One region of the Sporomusa intestinalis genome, then DNA from elsewhere that is predicted to be linked to it. Evidence: riboswitches for the same ligand, from Rfam matches in the RefSeq annotation. Region 1 holds a riboswitch; each other region holds the start of a gene.

What was found. Region 1 has a riboswitch for S-adenosylmethionine ahead of metK (methionine adenosyltransferase). Riboswitches for the same ligand answer to the same signal wherever they lie in the genome.
Region 2: it holds a riboswitch for S-adenosylmethionine, as region 1 does, so the genes downstream of both, ACZ481_RS05935 (trans-sulfuration enzyme family protein) here and metK (methionine adenosyltransferase) in region 1, are expected to answer to the same signal.
Region 3: it holds a riboswitch for S-adenosylmethionine, as region 1 does, so the genes downstream of both, ACZ481_RS17165 (MetQ/NlpA family ABC transporter substrate-binding protein) here and metK (methionine adenosyltransferase) in region 1, are expected to answer to the same signal.
Region 4: it holds a riboswitch for S-adenosylmethionine, as region 1 does, so the genes downstream of both, ACZ481_RS00795 (methionine ABC transporter ATP-binding protein) here and metK (methionine adenosyltransferase) in region 1, are expected to answer to the same signal.

Annotation. Positions count from the first base shown of each region.
Region 1 is NZ_AP042390.1:2,617,625-2,621,833, forward strand. Features, by position in the region: gene priA (primosomal protein N') at 1-179, opposite strand, end outside; gene ACZ481_RS12275 (hypothetical protein) at 257-391, opposite strand; gene ACZ481_RS12280 (heavy-metal-associated domain-containing protein) at 405-632, opposite strand; gene metK (methionine adenosyltransferase) at 704-1,894, opposite strand; SAM riboswitch class I at 1,964-2,073, opposite strand; gene coaBC (bifunctional phosphopantothenoylcysteine decarboxylase/phosphopantothenate--cysteine ligase CoaBC) at 2,123-3,325, opposite strand; gene rpoZ (DNA-directed RNA polymerase subunit omega) at 3,335-3,541, opposite strand; gene gmk (guanylate kinase) at 3,553-4,191, opposite strand.
Region 2 is NZ_AP042390.1:1,309,066-1,313,274, reverse strand. Features, by position in the region: gene ACZ481_RS05950 (nitroreductase) at 1-119, opposite strand, end outside; gene ACZ481_RS05945 (YezD family protein) at 301-666, opposite strand; gene hydE ([FeFe] hydrogenase H-cluster radical SAM maturase HydE) at 691-1,737, opposite strand; SAM riboswitch class I at 1,902-1,999, shown strand; gene ACZ481_RS05935 (trans-sulfuration enzyme family protein) at 2,075-3,214, shown strand; gene ACZ481_RS05930 (S-layer homology domain-containing protein) at 3,303-4,209, opposite strand, start outside.
Region 3 is NZ_AP042390.1:3,633,626-3,637,834, reverse strand. Features, by position in the region: gene purD (phosphoribosylamine--glycine ligase) at 1-212, shown strand, start outside; gene ACZ481_RS17175 (DUF456 domain-containing protein) at 240-758, shown strand; gene ACZ481_RS17170 (TetR/AcrR family transcriptional regulator) at 772-1,362, shown strand; gene ACZ481_RS17165 (MetQ/NlpA family ABC transporter substrate-binding protein) at 1,448-2,269, opposite strand; SAM riboswitch class I at 2,396-2,500, opposite strand; gene ACZ481_RS17160 (YerC/YecD family TrpR-related protein) at 2,707-3,012, shown strand; gene hisZ (ATP phosphoribosyltransferase regulatory subunit) at 3,030-4,209, shown strand, end outside; gene ACZ481_RS17150 (HDIG domain-containing metalloprotein) at 4,207-4,209, shown strand, end outside.
Region 4 is NZ_AP042390.1:154,127-158,335, forward strand. Features, by position in the region: rRNA gene ACZ481_RS00780 (23S ribosomal RNA) at 1-409, shown strand, start outside; rRNA gene rrf (5S ribosomal RNA) at 591-707, shown strand; gene ACZ481_RS00790 (SagB/ThcOx family dehydrogenase) at 847-1,584, shown strand; SAM riboswitch class I at 1,703-1,808, shown strand; gene ACZ481_RS00795 (methionine ABC transporter ATP-binding protein) at 1,887-2,942, shown strand; gene ACZ481_RS00800 (methionine ABC transporter permease) at 2,911-3,564, shown strand; gene ACZ481_RS00805 (pyridoxal phosphate-dependent aminotransferase) at 3,600-4,209, shown strand, end outside.

The DNA of each region.
Region 1 (4,209 bases):
CCTTCGGCTTTTTCCGGTTCCAGGCCAATGATAAATCCTTCCACCTTACGGCTGCCAAAAGGCACAAGTACCCGGCAGCCCACCCGGGCATTGTCCAGATGGGCCGGAATCGTATAAGAAAAAGGCCGGTCAAGGCCGCGGGCCGGAATGTTAACAATAATCTGGGCAGTATTTGCCATAGTCTCACCACTTATCGCCGAATAAAGAGAAGGGGACTGTGCAGTCCCCTTTTTAATTATAAATAGATATTCGCTTTTTACTTGTCAAATACCTGCTGGCGGTTATCCGGATAATGAGCGGCCATTTCCCAGTCAAACCCAGTGTCCATTGGCAAACGTTTAAAAAAACGTCTGGCCCGGTGTCGGCGCAGCGGCGAAAAACGAAGCTTCATATAAGCACACTTCCTAACCCTGAATGGAATAGCCCAGTGATTGCAGCGTTTCTTCAATATAGCCGCTGGGAGTAACCGCTTCGTCATGGGTGACTGCAACCTGATGGTTGGTTAAGGACACCTTTACTGAGGAGACACCATGAAGATGGGACAAAGTATGCTCAATACGATCCCGGCAATGGTCGCCTTTAAGGCCTCCAACACGGTAGATGGATTGTTTGGTGTTTTTCTGTGTAGCCAATGGAATACCTCCTTGTTACTGACTTGAGTGTCCACCATTGTTAGTATTACCATTGGCCGCTAATTAATTAGCTACAGATTTGCTTCTTTGTGCAGAATTTCCGCTTTGTCGGTCTGCTCCCAGGGCAGGCTGACATCGGTGCGGCCAAAATGGCCATAGGCAGCAGTCTGACGGTAAATCGGCCGCCGGAGATTCAGGGATTTAATAATACCGGCCGGTCTTAAATCAAAATGCTTATTGATGAGTTCAACTATTTTCGATTCGGAAATTTTCGCAGTACCGAATGTCTCTACCATAACGGAAACCGGCCGGGCAATACCGATGGCATAGGCCAGTTGGATTTCGCATTTATCGGCTAAGCCGGCGGCAACTACGTTTTTGGCTACATAGCGGGCAGCATAAGCAGCGGAACGGTCGACCTTTGTTGGGTCTTTACCCGAAAAAGCGCCACCGCCATGCCGGGCCATGCCGCCATAGGTGTCAACGATGATTTTCCGTCCTGTTAAACCGGCATCGCCTTGCGGTCCGCCGACCACGAAACGACCGGTCGGGTTGATATAATATTTTGTTTTGGCGTCTAACAGATCCTGGGGCACGATCGGCACGACGACGGCGGCGATTAGATCCTTTTCGATAGTTTCGCGGTCTACTTCCGGGCTGTGCTGAGTGGACACAACAATCGTATCAATGCGTACCGGTTTGCCATCTTCATACTCAACTGTAACCTGGGTCTTGCCATCAGGACGGAGGTAGCCGAGCTCACCGCTTTTACGGACCTCGGACAGTCTGCGGGCCAGTTTATGGGCTAAAGCGATTGGCAGCGGCATATATTCGGGGGTTTCGTTGGTGGCATAGCCGAACATCATCCCCTGATCGCCGGCTCCAATGGCTTCAATCGCGTCCATATCGCCCTGTTTTGCTTCCCAGGCCTTGTCCACTCCCAGGGCAATATCCGGCGATTGTTCGTCAATCGAGGTTAACACACCGCAGGTTTCACCGTCAAAACCATATTTGGCCCGGGTATAGCCGATACTCTTGATGGTTTCACGGACAATTTTGGGAATATCTACATAGCAATTAGTGGTGATTTCTCCCACTACGTGCACAATACCGGTTGTTACCAGGGTTTCGCAGGCAACCCGGGCTGACGGGTCATGAGCCAGAATCGCATCAAGCACACTGTCGGAAATTTGGTCGGCTATCTTATCCGGATGGCCTTCCGTGACAGATTCAGAAGTAAAAAGCACGCGTTTTTTTTCCAAGATCAGTATCCCTCCCTGTTATATTTAAAAAAAGAAAACCCCCGCAAGGGGGTGTGATTTTTTCTTTCACTCCCATCTTACGGTCTTGCCGCCGGAATTGGCACCGTTTTTAGCCGAATAATGCTAAATGGTTGCCGCGGTTTCATCGGGCCAGTCCCTCCACCAACTCTTGATGAGTATAGAGTATGCAATTTTCATATCAAATTTTAATCGAATTAATAAAAAAAATCAAGTAGAATTTGTCAGCATAGCACAAATTCTGTCTAAAATGATTTCTGCAACCTGCTGTTTACTTTGCAGTGGCAGTGCTTCTACCAAGCCGTTTTTGTGAACAATTTTTACGATATTGGTGTCCAGATTAAAACCGGCACCAGGTAAAGTGACATCATTGGCTACAATCATATCCAGGTTTTTCTTGCGCAGTTTTTCCTGGGCATGTTCGATCAGGCCTTCTGTCTCAGCCGCAAAGCCAATTAATAGCTGCTGCTTTTTCCGCTGGCCCAAATCATGCAAAATATCCGGATTTTTGACCAGATTCAGGGTCAGTGCCTGGCCGGTTTTTTTTATTTTTTGCTCTGCTGCCAGTTCAGGCCGGTAATCGGCAACAGCCGCGGCTTTAACGACGATATCAACGGCGTCAAAGTCGGCCAGAACGGCATTGTGCATCTCCGCCGCTGTTTCTACCCTCTTTATGGTAATGCCCGGCGGTACAGGCAAGCTGGACGGTCCGGAAATTAAAATAACTTCAGCACCACGCGCTGCCGCTGCCTGGGCCAGGGCATAGCCCATTTTACCGCTGGAACGGTTGCCAAGGTATCTGACAGGGTCGATGGGTTCCCTGGTGCCGGCGGCAGTAACCAGCAGGCGTTTCCCCGCCAGCTCACGGCGGGGATGCAGGATAGACAGGAGCTTCTCCACAATCGCGGCCGGTTCGGGTAACCGGCCGGGTCCTTCGATTCCACAAGCCAGCATACCTGAGGCCGGTTCCATAATATGATAACCTAAGCTTTTTAGCTTAATTAGATTTTGCTGTGTGACCGGATTGAGAAACATATTTGTATTCATAGCCGGCGCGAGCATAACCGGCGCCGTAGTGGCCATGACGGTGGTTGTAAGCATATCGTCGGCAATACCATTGGCAATTTTGCCGATAATATTGGCTGTTGCCGGGGCAACTAAAAATAAATCAGCCTGTGAAGCCAGGGCAATATGCTGGACATTCCAGGTTTTGGGCTCTTCCCACATATCGGTGACAACCGGATTGCCGCTGATTTCCCGGAAGGTGAGCGGCGTAACGAAAGCAGTGGCGGCTTTTGTCATGATGACATAAACATTGCAGCCGGTTTTTTTTAAACGGCTGACAACATCGACTGCTTTATAGGCAGCAATGCCGCCGGCAACACCCATGACAATCGTTTGACCTGAGGACATGGCTTCCTCCTATTTAATGCCGGTTTTGGTGCGTTCGTAGGTTATTTTCCGCTGGGCTATTTCTTCCAGGGCAATTGTAACAGGCTTATTGGATTTTGATTCTGCTAAAGACGGCTTTCCGTCCATTATTTCTCTTGCCCGTTTGGCCGCAAGCACCACCAGTGTGTATTTACTGTCAACTTTCTCTACTAAAACATCTAAAGATGGATTAATCATTATGTTTCCCCCTAGCCTTTACTTGAAGGTGTGCCTATACACTTTGAACGGTAGAGACTGTCGATTAAATCGATATTCCGTTCTGCCCGGTATTTTTCGGCAGTGATTATCGTTTCAATTCTTTGGACAGCGGCAGCTACCTGATCATTGACCACGATATAATGATAGTTGCGCGCCAGCTTAAGCTCACTGCTTACGCAATGCAAGCGTTTTCTAATCACATCAGGGCTGTCGGTGCCGCGTTTATAAATCCTGTCAGCCAGCTCATTAAGGGAAGGCGGGACAACATATACATAAACACCCTGCGAGAAATTATCCTTGACCTTCATGGCTCCCTGGGTATCAATTTCCAGTACGACATCATACCCGTTATTTAGCTGGTCAAGCACATATTGGCGTGGTGTGCCGTAGAAATTACCGTACACTTCGGCCCATTCCAGCAATTCGCCGTTTTCAATCATTTTCTTAAACTGATCTTTGCCAGTAAACAGGTAGTTTACCCCATCTACCTCTCCCACCCGCGGCGGGCGTGTAGTGGCTGATATCGAGTATTTCAGACGGGGATTGCTACGCAGCAACTCACGGCAAATAGTACCTTTTCCGGTGCCGGAAGGTCCGGAAATAACAATCAAAATTCCTTGCTGCGCCATCGTCAATCTCCTTCCGGG
Region 2 (4,209 bases), 1.3 Mb from region 1:
ATCCCCAGCAGCAGCGGTTCCCGTACCAGCCGGAACCACCAGTACCGCTGATAGCACCACCGGGCAAGAAGGTTGGCGCAATTTCTGCAAACAATACGGGCCGAGCCGGGTGCCGTCATCCATACCCCTCCCTCAGCGATTGTAGAAAGGCTGTAGGAAAATAAAAGACCAGGGTTCCGCTTAGCGGACCTTGGCCTTCAGTATATTTCTGATCAGCACATAATCGCTTGTAATGGCCTCAGACTGCTGAGTACCATATTTGTAAGTTATGATAGCATATTACTTTATAGGTGTCAACGCTTAAATTCCTTCGCCGTGGAGTCCGGTAAATTTGCCTACCCGGTATTTTTCTGTCCGCTCCACCTGAATAATTTGCCCTGCCTGAATTTGGATGGCAACCTTCCCATACTCCATGCCACTGACAGATTGTAAAATCCGCGTCCGCAAAGCAGCGCCGTCTGCTGCCTTCACTGTAGTTTTGCCGCTGGCTTTCGGCTGCTGCTCACAGATCCGGATTTTCTCCAGCTTTTCAATCTGAATTACCTTTGAATCCTGGACTACTAAAGTAAGCGAACCAAAACTAATATCCCGCACCGCATGCTCAATAAGCTCAAGGCCGGCATCGGAAAAATGCCTGCCTGTACTCATAAGGTCCTGTTTAGTCATTGATATTTCCTCCATTTGGCTCTACTAGGCATGTTTTTGCCTGAATCCATACGTCTCAGACACTTGCCGGCCAATACCCTGTATTTTACCGGTAATACAGCCCCGGCAATGGGCCGGTGTATCATTGATACAGATTTTTCCCGGATATAGCAGGTACATTTGCCGGTATTCCCCTTCGGTAACATTGGGCATAACCACATTGGCGCCACGCTGCAGGGCCAGTACGCGCCCCTGGGGATGAAGTGACTCCATTGCCGTCGTCGCCGGAATGTTAATATCAGGCAACAGCAGGCGGGTCATGGCCATGACTTTGGTGCTCAGTTCGAAGGTGCCACCGGCCGCAGCGGCCAGCGGGGTATCCGGGTTAGGAATAAACGGCCCTACCCCGATCATATCGGCGTCCAGCTTTTTAAAGAAAAGAATATCGTCAGCCAGCGACTCTAATGTCTGGCCCGGAAGCCCAACCAAACAGCCGGTGCCCAGTTCAAAGCCCAGTTCCTTTATATCCTGCAGACATCGCACCCGGTTATCCCAGCTCATCCCCGGGTCCAGTTGCTCGTACAGTGCTTTGTCTGTTGTCTCAATCCGGAGCAGATAGCGGTCGGCCCCGGCTTCCCGGTAGGCTTGGTACACGGCCCGGGGCTTTTCACCCACGCTGACTGTGATTGCCAAACCAAGCTGCTTAATTTTCTTAATGATGGTAACCATCGTAGCAACATCAAAACATTCGTCTTCCCCTGACTGCAATACCACGGTGCGGTAGCCGTATGATTTTGCCTTGCCGGCAAAATCAATAATTGTGTCGATATCCAGCCGGTAACGGTCTACCTTGTTATTGTCACGCCTCAGACCGCAATACAGACAGTTTTGTTTGCAAATATTGGAAAATTCGATAAGACCGCGCAGGTGAACCTCGTCCCCCACATACTTCCGACGCACCCGGTCGGCAGCAGCAAAAAATTCTGCTGTATATTGATTATCTGTCAACAGCGCAACCATTTCGCACTTTGTAAGTTCATGGGTTATTTCGGCCTTTGTAATTAATGCCCGGATATCGCCTACGTCCGTCATACGCTCAGTGCCTCCCCCTGTATTCCCAAAACAGCTGTACCCTTTTGCAATTATGATATCTGGTTTTTGAACTGCCGTCAATAAAAAGAACATCGTCCAGTTAACAAATGTCTATTGACAAATGGTAATAACTATGACAAAATAATAACCAATAATTGAATAGCAACTTATCAAGAGTGGTCGAGGGACTGGCCCTATGACACCCGGCAACCGGCATTTATGCAAGGTGCTAAATCCAGCGGAGCAATCCGGAAGATGAGTTATCAGCGTATATAGGCGGCTCTTCTTGCGGAAGAGCTGTTTTTTCTTACCATTATTAAAACAGGAGATGATCGCTATGAAATTTGCTACCAAAGTTGTTCAAGCCGGACTGGTCAGTGACAAAACTACCGGTGCTATCAGTACACCCATCTATCAGACAGCCACCTTCCGTCATCCCGAGCTTGGCCGCAGTACCGGCTTCGACTATTCGCGCACGCAGAATCCAACCCGCAAAGCCGTGGAAGAGGCAGTGGCAGCCCTGGAGGAAGGCCATGCCGGCTTCGCCTTTGGCTCAGGCATGGCAGCCATTACATCGCTACTCATGCTGTACCGGCCCGGTGATCATATTGTCCTAACCGAAGACTGTTATGGCGGCACCTACCGCATTGTCGACAAATTATTTAATGAATTTGGCCTCACTGCCACTTTCGTGGACACCAGCGATCTGATCCAGGTACAACAGGCGCTGCAGCCGGCCACCAAAGCCATCTTGCTGGAAACACCGACAAACCCGTTGATGAAAATCGCCGATATAAAAGCCATCGTTGGTCTTGCCCGCAGCAGCGGGAAGCCTATCCATGTCATTGTCGACAACACCTTTTTATCCCCCTATCTGCAACGGCCGCTAACCCTTGGCGCCGACATCGTTGTCCATAGCGGCTCCAAGTATCTGTCAGGCCACAATGATGTTGTCTGCGGCCTGGTAGTAGCCAAAGACCCTGCCCTCTGTGAAAAAATCGGCTTCATCCAAAATGCGGCCGGCGCTATCCTCGGACCGCAGGACAGCTGGCTGCTGCTGCGCGGCTTAAAAACCCTGGCCATCCGGCTGCGCCAGCATGAGGAAAACGCCCTTATTGTCGCCAAATGGCTGGTCACGCACCCCAGTGTTACCAAAGTGTATTATCCGGGGCTGCCGGATCATCCCGGCAAGGAAATACAGGATGGGCAAGCAGCAGGGTATGGCGGCATGCTTTCTTTTGTCGTGGACCATCCCCGCCTGCCGGCGCAGGTGCTGCGTAAAATAAAAGTTCTCCAGTTTGCCGAGAGCTTAGGCGGTGTCGAATCCCTGATTACCTTCCCCGCCGTCCAAACCCATGCCGATATCCCGGCAGACATCCGGCAGCGGTTAGGCATCAGCGACTGTCTGCTGCGCTTGTCGGTGGGCATTGAGGATGTTGAGGACATCATTGCCGATTTGGCCCAGGCCCTGGATTAACAGCGAATTTGAAAAATAGAGTCAGAGACCAGTCTCTGACTCTATTTTTCTTTTATGATGTTTGCCCGCTGCCGGCCGGTGTTATAACTCAAAAATTGGCTACAACCGCCGCCCGGTAATATTGATAACCGCGGTCGTCACCAGCAGCAGCCTCTTTGTCAGTCAGCTTTTGATAAGCCACATAGGCTCTTAGGCTTTTACTGAACCCGTAATTATAAGCAACGTTTAAGCCTTTTAAATTTCTCACATCGGAAAATGCTTCAGTAACACCTGCTCCAGCCTTGCTTTGCAGGCTATAGGAGGTTAGTCTGCTGATCGAGTTTTTATCAACATGGTAGTATTTTACAACTATATTGTTCTGGCCTCTGGCCACAATCTCCTGATTACCGATTGTGGCTACAGCTGCCCAGGCCGTCTTATCTGCATCGGCTTGCTGGTTATAAACATACTCGCCTCCCAGCGAAAAACCGTCATCAAATCGATATTTAGCATTGCCGTACAGGTATTCTGCCAGGGTTGTATGTACAGTCCCCCGGTCTTTGAGGGTGGCGTACCCGGCGCCATAATTGAGTTTGCCCTGCTGGGCGGCCGCCTCCAGCGAGGCAACGTCAATCGTTGTGCCGGCCGACCCGTTCTTTTGCTGGCGGCCCCAGTTGCCGACAAGATTAACTGCGCCGGCTGCCGTTGCGAATTTTATACCGTCAAAGCTGATAGCGCCGTTGTCCACGATGAAACCGGTTGTCCCCAGCTTCAGCTCCTGGGCGCCAACTGTAGTTTTCACGGCGCCAATAGTACTAGTCAGAAAAATCCGGTCAAGCGTAATGTTATTTTTGTTATCATCGGCGGCTGCGTTGGACCCAAAGCTGGTAAAAGTTGCACTGGAATACTTATATTTCGTACCCGCTTTGGCCGTGCCTGATGCCAGCCGCAACCCCAGACTGCTTTTATCATCGACTTTAGCCACCCCATTCAGTCTGACGCGGTAGGCCCCACCG
Region 3 (4,209 bases), 1.0 Mb from region 1:
CTGAGGCGCAGGGGGCCCTGGTTTTTCATGCCGGGACAGGCTGCCAGGATGGCCGGATTGTGACTAATGGCGGCCGGGTGCTGGGTGTGACTGCGGTTGCCCCTGACATTCAGGCCGCGGTGGCTAAGGTCTACCAGGCGGTGCCGGCGATACAGTTTGCCGGCATGCAGTATCGTAGAGACATTGCCCACCGGGCGTTGAACCGGAAGTAAAGGCAGCGCGCAGAAGGAGTGCATACTTTGGATGCTGGTTTAATAGCCATCAATTTACTGGTCCTTGTTGTGACTGTTATCGGCATTGGCTTAACGGTTATCGGCTTACCCGGGAATTGGCTGATTTTTTTCATTGCCCTGGGCTATGGTTATCTGGAATCCTTTGTCTATATGAATCATACGGTCCTGCTTATTCTGTTTGGCGCTGTGCTGGCCGGGGAACTGGTTGAGTTTGTCGCCGGCGCGTTAGGGGCAAAAAAGGAAAATGCCTCAAATAGGGCGGTTCTGGCCGCATTTATCGGCGGTATCGCCGGCGGGATTCTTGGTACCGGGATCATGCCGGGCCTGGGGTCTATCGCCGGAGCCGTGGGCGGTTCTTTTGCCGCCGGCTATCTGGCGGAATACGCTGCCACAGGCAACTCGGAAAAGGCCGGGCGAGTGGCAAAAAGTATTGTGGTCGGTCAGGCATTGGGGCTTATCTTCAAACTAGCGATGGCCATCGGCATGGTGGCGCTGATCATTTCCAGGCTAACGTGGGCAGGGTGACAGGAGGAACCATATGAAACGACAGCAAATACTCGATGCCGCTTATACTGTTTTTTCCCGCAAGGGGTATCACCGGGCCACTGTCGATGAGATTATTGCCATGGCCGATACCGGCAAAGGCACGGTATATAATTATTTTGCCAGTAAGGAGCAGCTGTTTTATACCCTGGTCAAAGAGCGCAGCGCCAAATTTGAAGCTGAGCTTAACCGGCTGGCCGGTCTTGATGAATTGCCGCTAATCAAAATAAAGAAAGTAATTAAGGTTTTTTTAGAATTTTATGTCGCTAATGCTGATTTATGGCGGGTACTGATGCACGAGATGCGCGGCCTGGGCCATGAGGAAGCATCAAACTTTACTGCGGCCCAGCGCGAAAAATACCGCGAACGGTTTGGCCATACCATTGGGGTGCTGGAGACGGTTTTGCAGGCTGGTATTGAGCAGGGGGCTATCCGCCGGTGTGATGTGCATAAAGCGGCCCACGGGCTGTTTAGTGTCATTGTAATGATGGTTTTTCAGGGCTTTGTCGATGCCCGGGCCGATTCGATTGAAGCGAATGCCAACAATATTGCCGACATTTTTCTCTATGGTGTTGTGAAACGCTGAGTGTAAAGACGCCTGGTTGCGTGAAAAAAGGCTTGAACCTCTTTCTGGGCGAAAGGGTTCAAGCCTTACCTGTATTGTTGATAATTTAGAAGGCCGGGACAATGGCTCCCTGGTACTTGTCGTTGATGAATTTTTTTACTTCTTCCGAGGTCAGGGCTTTGGTCAGCTTTTGAATTTCCGGGCGGGTTTCATCCCCTTTGCGGATGGCCAGAATGTTGACATAAGGAGAGTCCTTCTGTTCAATAAAGAGCGCATCTTTGGCCGGGACAAGCTGTGCTTCCAGGGCGTAATTGGTGTTGATAACCGCTAGCGCAACGTCGTCCAGGGCGCGCGGCAGCTGCGGGGCTTCCAGTTCGCGGATTTTAACGTTTTTGGGGTTGTCCGCTATGTCTTTTACCGTGGCATTAATCCCAACGCCGTCTTTCAGTTTAATAATACCGGCTTTTTCTAACAGGGCTAACGCCCGGCCGCCGTTGGTAGGGTCGTTAGGAATGGCAACCTGGGTGCCGCTTTGCAGCTCATTCAGACTTTTGATTTTTTTGGAGTAGATGCCCATGGGCTCGATATGTACGGCCGCGGTGTAGGTAAGATCCAGTTTACGCTCGCTGCTGAATTTAGTCAGGTAGGGAATATGCTGGAAGAAATTCGCGTCCAGTTCTTTCTCGGCCACGGCGATATTCGGACGGACATAATCGCTCATTTCCACGATAACCAGATTAATCCCGTCTTTTTCCAAAGCAGGTTTGACTACATTGAGAATCTCGGCATGGGGTACGGCGGTAGCGCCAACCTTAACCGTCGTTTTTTCCGCAGCTGCCGGCGCCGGGGTTTCTTTGCCGCCGCAGCCGCTGATGAAGGTAGCTAAGGCCAATAAGGCTGTAAGCAATAATAAGGTTATTCTTTTCATACATGATTCCTCCTGGATAAAAATATAATATGGTTGTTGACAGCAGACAAAGTGGTTGCGGTCCTCCCTCCTCCGTGGCCAATAATTAAAGCCTCTCCGACAGTGTGAAGAGGCTTGTTGTCCAGTTCTTCATCTGTCAGGAGTTAATCCTGGTGGAATTGGCACCGTTCGCATGCGCGATGGTTGCCGCGGCGTCATAGGGCCATTCCCTCAGCCAGCTCTTGATGAGTATATTTAATTTACAAAATTTATGATACCATGGCAAAATGTATCTGTCAACAGGATTATTGATGTATTATTTACGTGAAGAAGACAAAGTTTATTACTATATAGCCCATTTTAATTAAATAAAGATAAAAAGGATTAAAGAAGGAAAATCCAGGTTAACAGCGAACTAATCATAGCAATAGCAAGTCATTTACAGGGAGGCGCATAGCATGCCGGTAAATCCCAAATTGAAAGATGAACTGACAGATCAGTTGTTCAGGGGTATTTTGTCGCTGCAAAATGAAGAGGAATGTTATCAGTTTTTTGAGGATGTTTGTACAATCGGCGAGATCAAAGCCATGGCCCAGCGGCTGGAAGTGGCGCGCTTATTAAAAGCAGGGGTCATTTATGATGATATTGTAGCGTCGACCGGCGCCAGTACGGCGACAATCAGCCGGGTAAAGCGCTGCCTGTATTACGGTGCCGACGGATACAAAGCGGTACTGGATCATTTAGAAGGAAAAAAGGCTGACTAAAAAATGGAGTGGGGATAATGAACAAAAATCAGTTTGTACCGCAAATTCCTTATGGTACACGGGATCTGCTGCGGCGGGAAGCCAGGCAGAAGCGGCTGGTCGAAGGCTCACTGGCGGAACTGTTTTCCCGCTGGGGTTATGATGAGGTGGTCACCCCAACGTTCGAATACATTGAAACCCTCACCGTGGGTACCGGCAGTGATATGCATCAGCAGGTATTTAAGTTTTTCGACAACAACAACCGTATTTTAGTGCTTAAACCGGATATGACTACGCCGATTGCCCGCGTGGCCGCGACCAGGCTGAAGGGAGGGGCGCTGCCGCTGCGGCTGTTTTATCTGACCAATGTATTCCGTCACGAACAGGCTCAGGCCGGCCGGCAGTGCGAGTTTTATCAGGCCGGGGTTGAACTGTTAGGCGCGCCCGGGCCGGCGGCCGATGCCGAGGTGGTGGCGCTGGCCGTGGAAACCATGCTGGAGTCCGGTCTGGCTAATTTTCAAATCAGCTTAGGCCAGGTGGATTTTATCAATGGCCTGATGGCCGAGAGCGGGTTAACACCGCAATGTCAGCAGCAGGTCAAGGGCGCTATGGTCGCCCGGGATTTAGTAGGGCTGGGTGAGATCCTGGCAACTAGCGGCTTATCGCCGGGAGCGCAGGCTTTGCTGCAGCAAATTCCTTTGCTCCATGGCCAGGAGGAGATGCTTAGCAAGGCCTACCGGCTGGTAAACAATGACCTGAGCCGGCAGGCTCTGGCTAATCTGGCTGATATCCGCAGGCTGCTGGCCGGCTATGGTGTGGACCGGTATGTTAATTTTGACTTAGGGATTATTCGTGACTTCGATTACTATACAGGCATGGTATTGGAAGGCTATACACCAGGCCTGGGCTTCCCCCTGTGCGGCGGCGGCCGGTATGACAGGCTGCTGGCGGCCTTTGGTGTTGACAGTCCGGCCACCGGCTTTGCGCTGGGCATTGAACGGGTGCTGCTGGCGATGGAGCGGCAGGGCATCAGTGCCAGCCTGCCGGCGCAGGAGGTATATATTGCCTGGGCGCAAGGGCGGCTTGCCGCCGCGATTGAGGCGGCGAAGAACTGCCGTAAAGCCGGCCGGCGCACCAAACTGGCTCTGGCCCCGGCGGCCAGGGACCAGGCGGAACGGCTGGCGGCCGAATACGGCTGTGAAGAGTTGATTTATATTG
Region 4 (4,209 bases), 2.5 Mb from region 1:
GGTTTGGCACCTCGATGTCGGCTCATCACATCCTGGGGCTGAAGTAGGTCCCAAGGGTTGGGCTGTTCGCCCATTAAAGTGGTACGTGAGCTGGGTTCAGAACGTCGTGAGACAGTTCGGTCCCTATCCATCGCGGGCGTAAGAGACTTGAAGGGAACTGCTCCTAGTACGAGAGGACCGGAGTGGACGGACCCATGGTGTACCAGTTATCCCGCCAGGGGTAGAGCTGGGTAGCTACGTCCGGAAAGGATAAACGCTGAAAGCATCTAAGCGTGAAACCAGCCTTAAGATGAGGTCTGTCATTCGCAAGAAGTAAGGCCCCTTGGAGAAGACAAGGTTGATAGGCCAGGAGTGGAAGTGGAGTGATCCATGGAGCGGACTGGTACTAATAGGCCGAGGACTTGACTTTAAACCCTCGTTTGCATGAAGTGCAAACATCGATGATTATTGCGCAATGCTTATCTTCTGTGAAGTTTTCAGGGAATAAAGAGAGGAGAATTAGGAGGTTCCGCGCTCCGCTTGGAACTAAGCGATTCACGCAGGTTTCCGCGTCGCTATCGCTCCTAAAAACCTGGTTCTCTGCTTAAAAATCCAGTGACGATAGCTGTGGGGTTCCACCTGTTCCCATACCGAACACAGCAGTTAAGCCCACAAACGCCGAAGGTACTTGGCTGGAAACGGCCCGGGAGATTAGGAAGTTGCTGGTTGCAAAGCACCTACTGAATGTAGGTGTTTTTTATTTACCGTAAGTTTTGACTGTTTGCAAAAACTTTTTTTATTTGCCATATTATATTATAATAATTATTAGGTACAAACCGGCAATCTACACGAGGGAGGGTTAATCAAATGGCAAGCAAAATAGGCAAAGAGTTTATGGAGAAAACCAAGTACAAATTTGCCACACATTCTGATCAGGCCCGGGGCTTGCCACACCCGCCGGTGGAAATGGATATAGGTAATACCGGCTTTGTGATCGATCTGCCAGATCACAGTTCGGGGACGGCTGATATTTCCCTAACCCAGGCGATTCAGCATCGGACCAGTGTCCGTAACTATGCAGCCAAGGCATTGTCTTTATCTGAGCTTTCTTATTTGCTGTGGTGCACACAAGGGGTTAAGTCGATTGAACCGCATTTGGTCACCTTCAGAACCGTACCTTCAGCCGGGGCAAGACACGCCTTTGAGACGTATCTGCTAGTGAATCAGGTTGCTGGTTTGGAACCGGGATTATACAGGTTCTTAGCGGTTGATCACCAATTGGCCAAGCTAGAGGCCACAGGCAATATCGCCGAAATAATTACAGAAGCATGTCTGGGGCAAAAGTTTGTTAAGACAAGTGCAGTTACATTTATTTGGACGGCAGCTGCTTATCGTATGACCTACCGCTATGGCCAGCGCGGCTACCGGTATTTACACCTGGATGCCGGTCATGTCTGCCAGAACCTCTACCTGGCGGCAACCGCAGTGGATTGCGGCGTGTGCGCCATTGCCGCTTTTGATGATGATAAGCTTAATGCGGCACTGGTCATTGATGGCGATAACCAGTTTGCTGTCTATGTAGCAACTGTTGGGAAAAGAATATAACCCATGTAGTACCAGGCGATAGGGAAGAGGGAACCCACTCTTACTGACCAATAAAAATTCTTGACAGTTACATATACCTGTGTTACTATTACTCAAGAATAAAAAAAGAATACAGTATTTTTCATCAAGAGTTGGCTGAGGGACTGGCCCAATGAAGCCGCGGCAACCATCGCAAAGCGAACGGTGCCAATTCCTGCAACCTGTAAGGGTTTGGCAGATGAAGAATGCATAGTTTTTGAATTATGCCTCTTCGACTGCGAAGAGGTTTTTTATTTGTACAGCATAAAAGGGAGGCAGTTACTATGATTTCATTAACAGGATTGCAGAAGATATATAACGGCGATTCCGGCGCGGTAATCGCCCTTGATAATGTATCTTTGGCTATAAAGCAGGGCGAGATTTATGGCATTATCGGCAAAAGTGGCGCCGGTAAAAGCACGCTTATCCGCTGCATAAACCTATTGGAACGTCCTACCGCCGGCCAGGTATTTGTTGCCGGCCAGGAAATGACAGCGTTGTCGGAAGCGCAATTGCGCGATGCCCGTAAAAGCATCGGCATGATTTTTCAGCATTTTAATCTGTTGTCTTCGCGCACCGTGCTCGACAACGTAGCTTTTCCCTTGGAAATTGCCGGTATCGGTAAAGCGGAGCGGATAAAAAAAGTACTGCCGCTGTTAGAGCTTGTTGGCTTGTCTGACAAAAAAGATGTTTACCCGGCCCAGCTCAGCGGCGGGCAAAAACAACGGGTAGGCATTGCCCGGGCCCTGGCGAGTGAGCCCAAAGTGCTATTATGCGATGAGGCAACTTCAGCCCTTGACCCGCAGACGACAGAGTCAATTCTGGCTTTATTGAAAGATATTAATAGAAAGCTCGGCTTGACGATTGTTTTGATTACCCATGAAATGCATGTCATTAAGGCAATCTGTGATCAAGTGGCCGTAATTGAAGCCGGCCGGCTTGTGGAAACCGGGAAGGTGTTTGATGTATTTACCAGGCCGCAGTCAGACACCGCCCGTGAGTTTATTAAAGCCGTAGTAAATAATAAATTGCCGGAAGCCTTGGCCGAGATGGTATCAGACCAGCCGGTTGCCGGCAGCAACCTGGTTGTGCGCTTATCTTTTTTTGGGACGGCCACGAATGAACCTGTTATTGCCGGCCTAATCAGGCGTTTTGCCGTTGATGTCAATATAATCTCCGGCAATATCGACCATTTACAGGCAATACCTTATGGCACGCTGGTTATAGAGCTGTCAGGCAAACAGGAGGATATTCAAGCTGCGCTGCATTATCTGCAGGCCAGAGATTTAGGAACAGAGGTGATTGGATATGTCACAAGACATGCTTATGCTGCTGGCTGAGGCTTTTGGCGAAACAGTGTATATGGTAGCGGTTTCAGCCCTGGTCTCCGCCTTGCTGGGAATCCCGCTCGGGGTAATCCTGGTTATTACCGGCAAGGGCCATATAAAAGAGAACCTGGTTTTTAACCAGGCCTTAGGGGCAATAGTTAATGCTGCCAGGTCAACTCCGTTTATTATTTTGATGGTCGCTATTATACCTTTTACCAGGATTATTGTTGGTACATCCATCGGCACCAATGCGGCGATCGTACCTCTCACCATTGCGGCCATTCCCTTTGTCGGCCGGGTTGTAGAGTCAGCCCTCAAAGAAGTGGATGCCGGACTTGTCGAAGCAGCGCAGTCAATGGGGGCATCGCCCCGGCAAATCATCTTGAAGGTGCTTATCCCGGAAGCCCTGCCATCTATATTACTAGGGCTGACATTAATGGTAATCAGTTTGATTGGTTATTCGGCCATGGCTGGTGCAATTGGCGGCGGCGGTTTGGGAGACCTGGCGATCCGCTATGGTTATCAACGCTTTAGAGCGGATGTCATGCTGGCAACGGTTGTTATCCTGATCGCGCTGGTACAGATTGTCCAGTCCAGTGGCGACTACTTCGCCCATAAACTTAACAAACGCTAAACTATGGAAACAGAATACAGGGGGTATACGTAAGCATGGAAGCTATTATTGGCAATATTCGTGGCGGCGGTTACGCTTCAGCCAAGGCCCGGCAATTTACTGAATCAGTCATTAGAGAGATGAGCCGGATTGCGGCTGCCCATAATGCGATCAATCTTGCCCAGGGGTTCCCTGATTTTCCGGCGCCGGCAGCGATTAAACAGGCTGCTGTCAGGGCAGTTAATGACGATCATAATCAATACGCCATAACCTGGGGCACAAAAGGCCTGCGTGATGCTATTGCCGCCAAGGTGGAACGGGACTATGGCGTTGTTATCGACCCTGAACGCCAGCTTACCGTGTGTTGCGGAGCCACAGAGGGAATGATTGCCACCCTCCTGGCAATTGTTAACCCCGGCGATGAAGTCATTATATTTGAACCGTTTTATGAAAATTATGGCGCTGATGTAATCCTGTGCGGCGCGGTACCCCGGTATGTCAGCTTAACCCCGCCGGCATTTAATTTTAACCGGGAGGAGCTTATTGCCGCTTTTTCCGATAAAACCAGGGCTATCATCATTAATACGCCCAATAACCCGACAGGTAAAGTCTTTAATCGCGAGGAGCTGGAGCTCATTGCCCGCTTGTGCATTAAGCATGATGTAC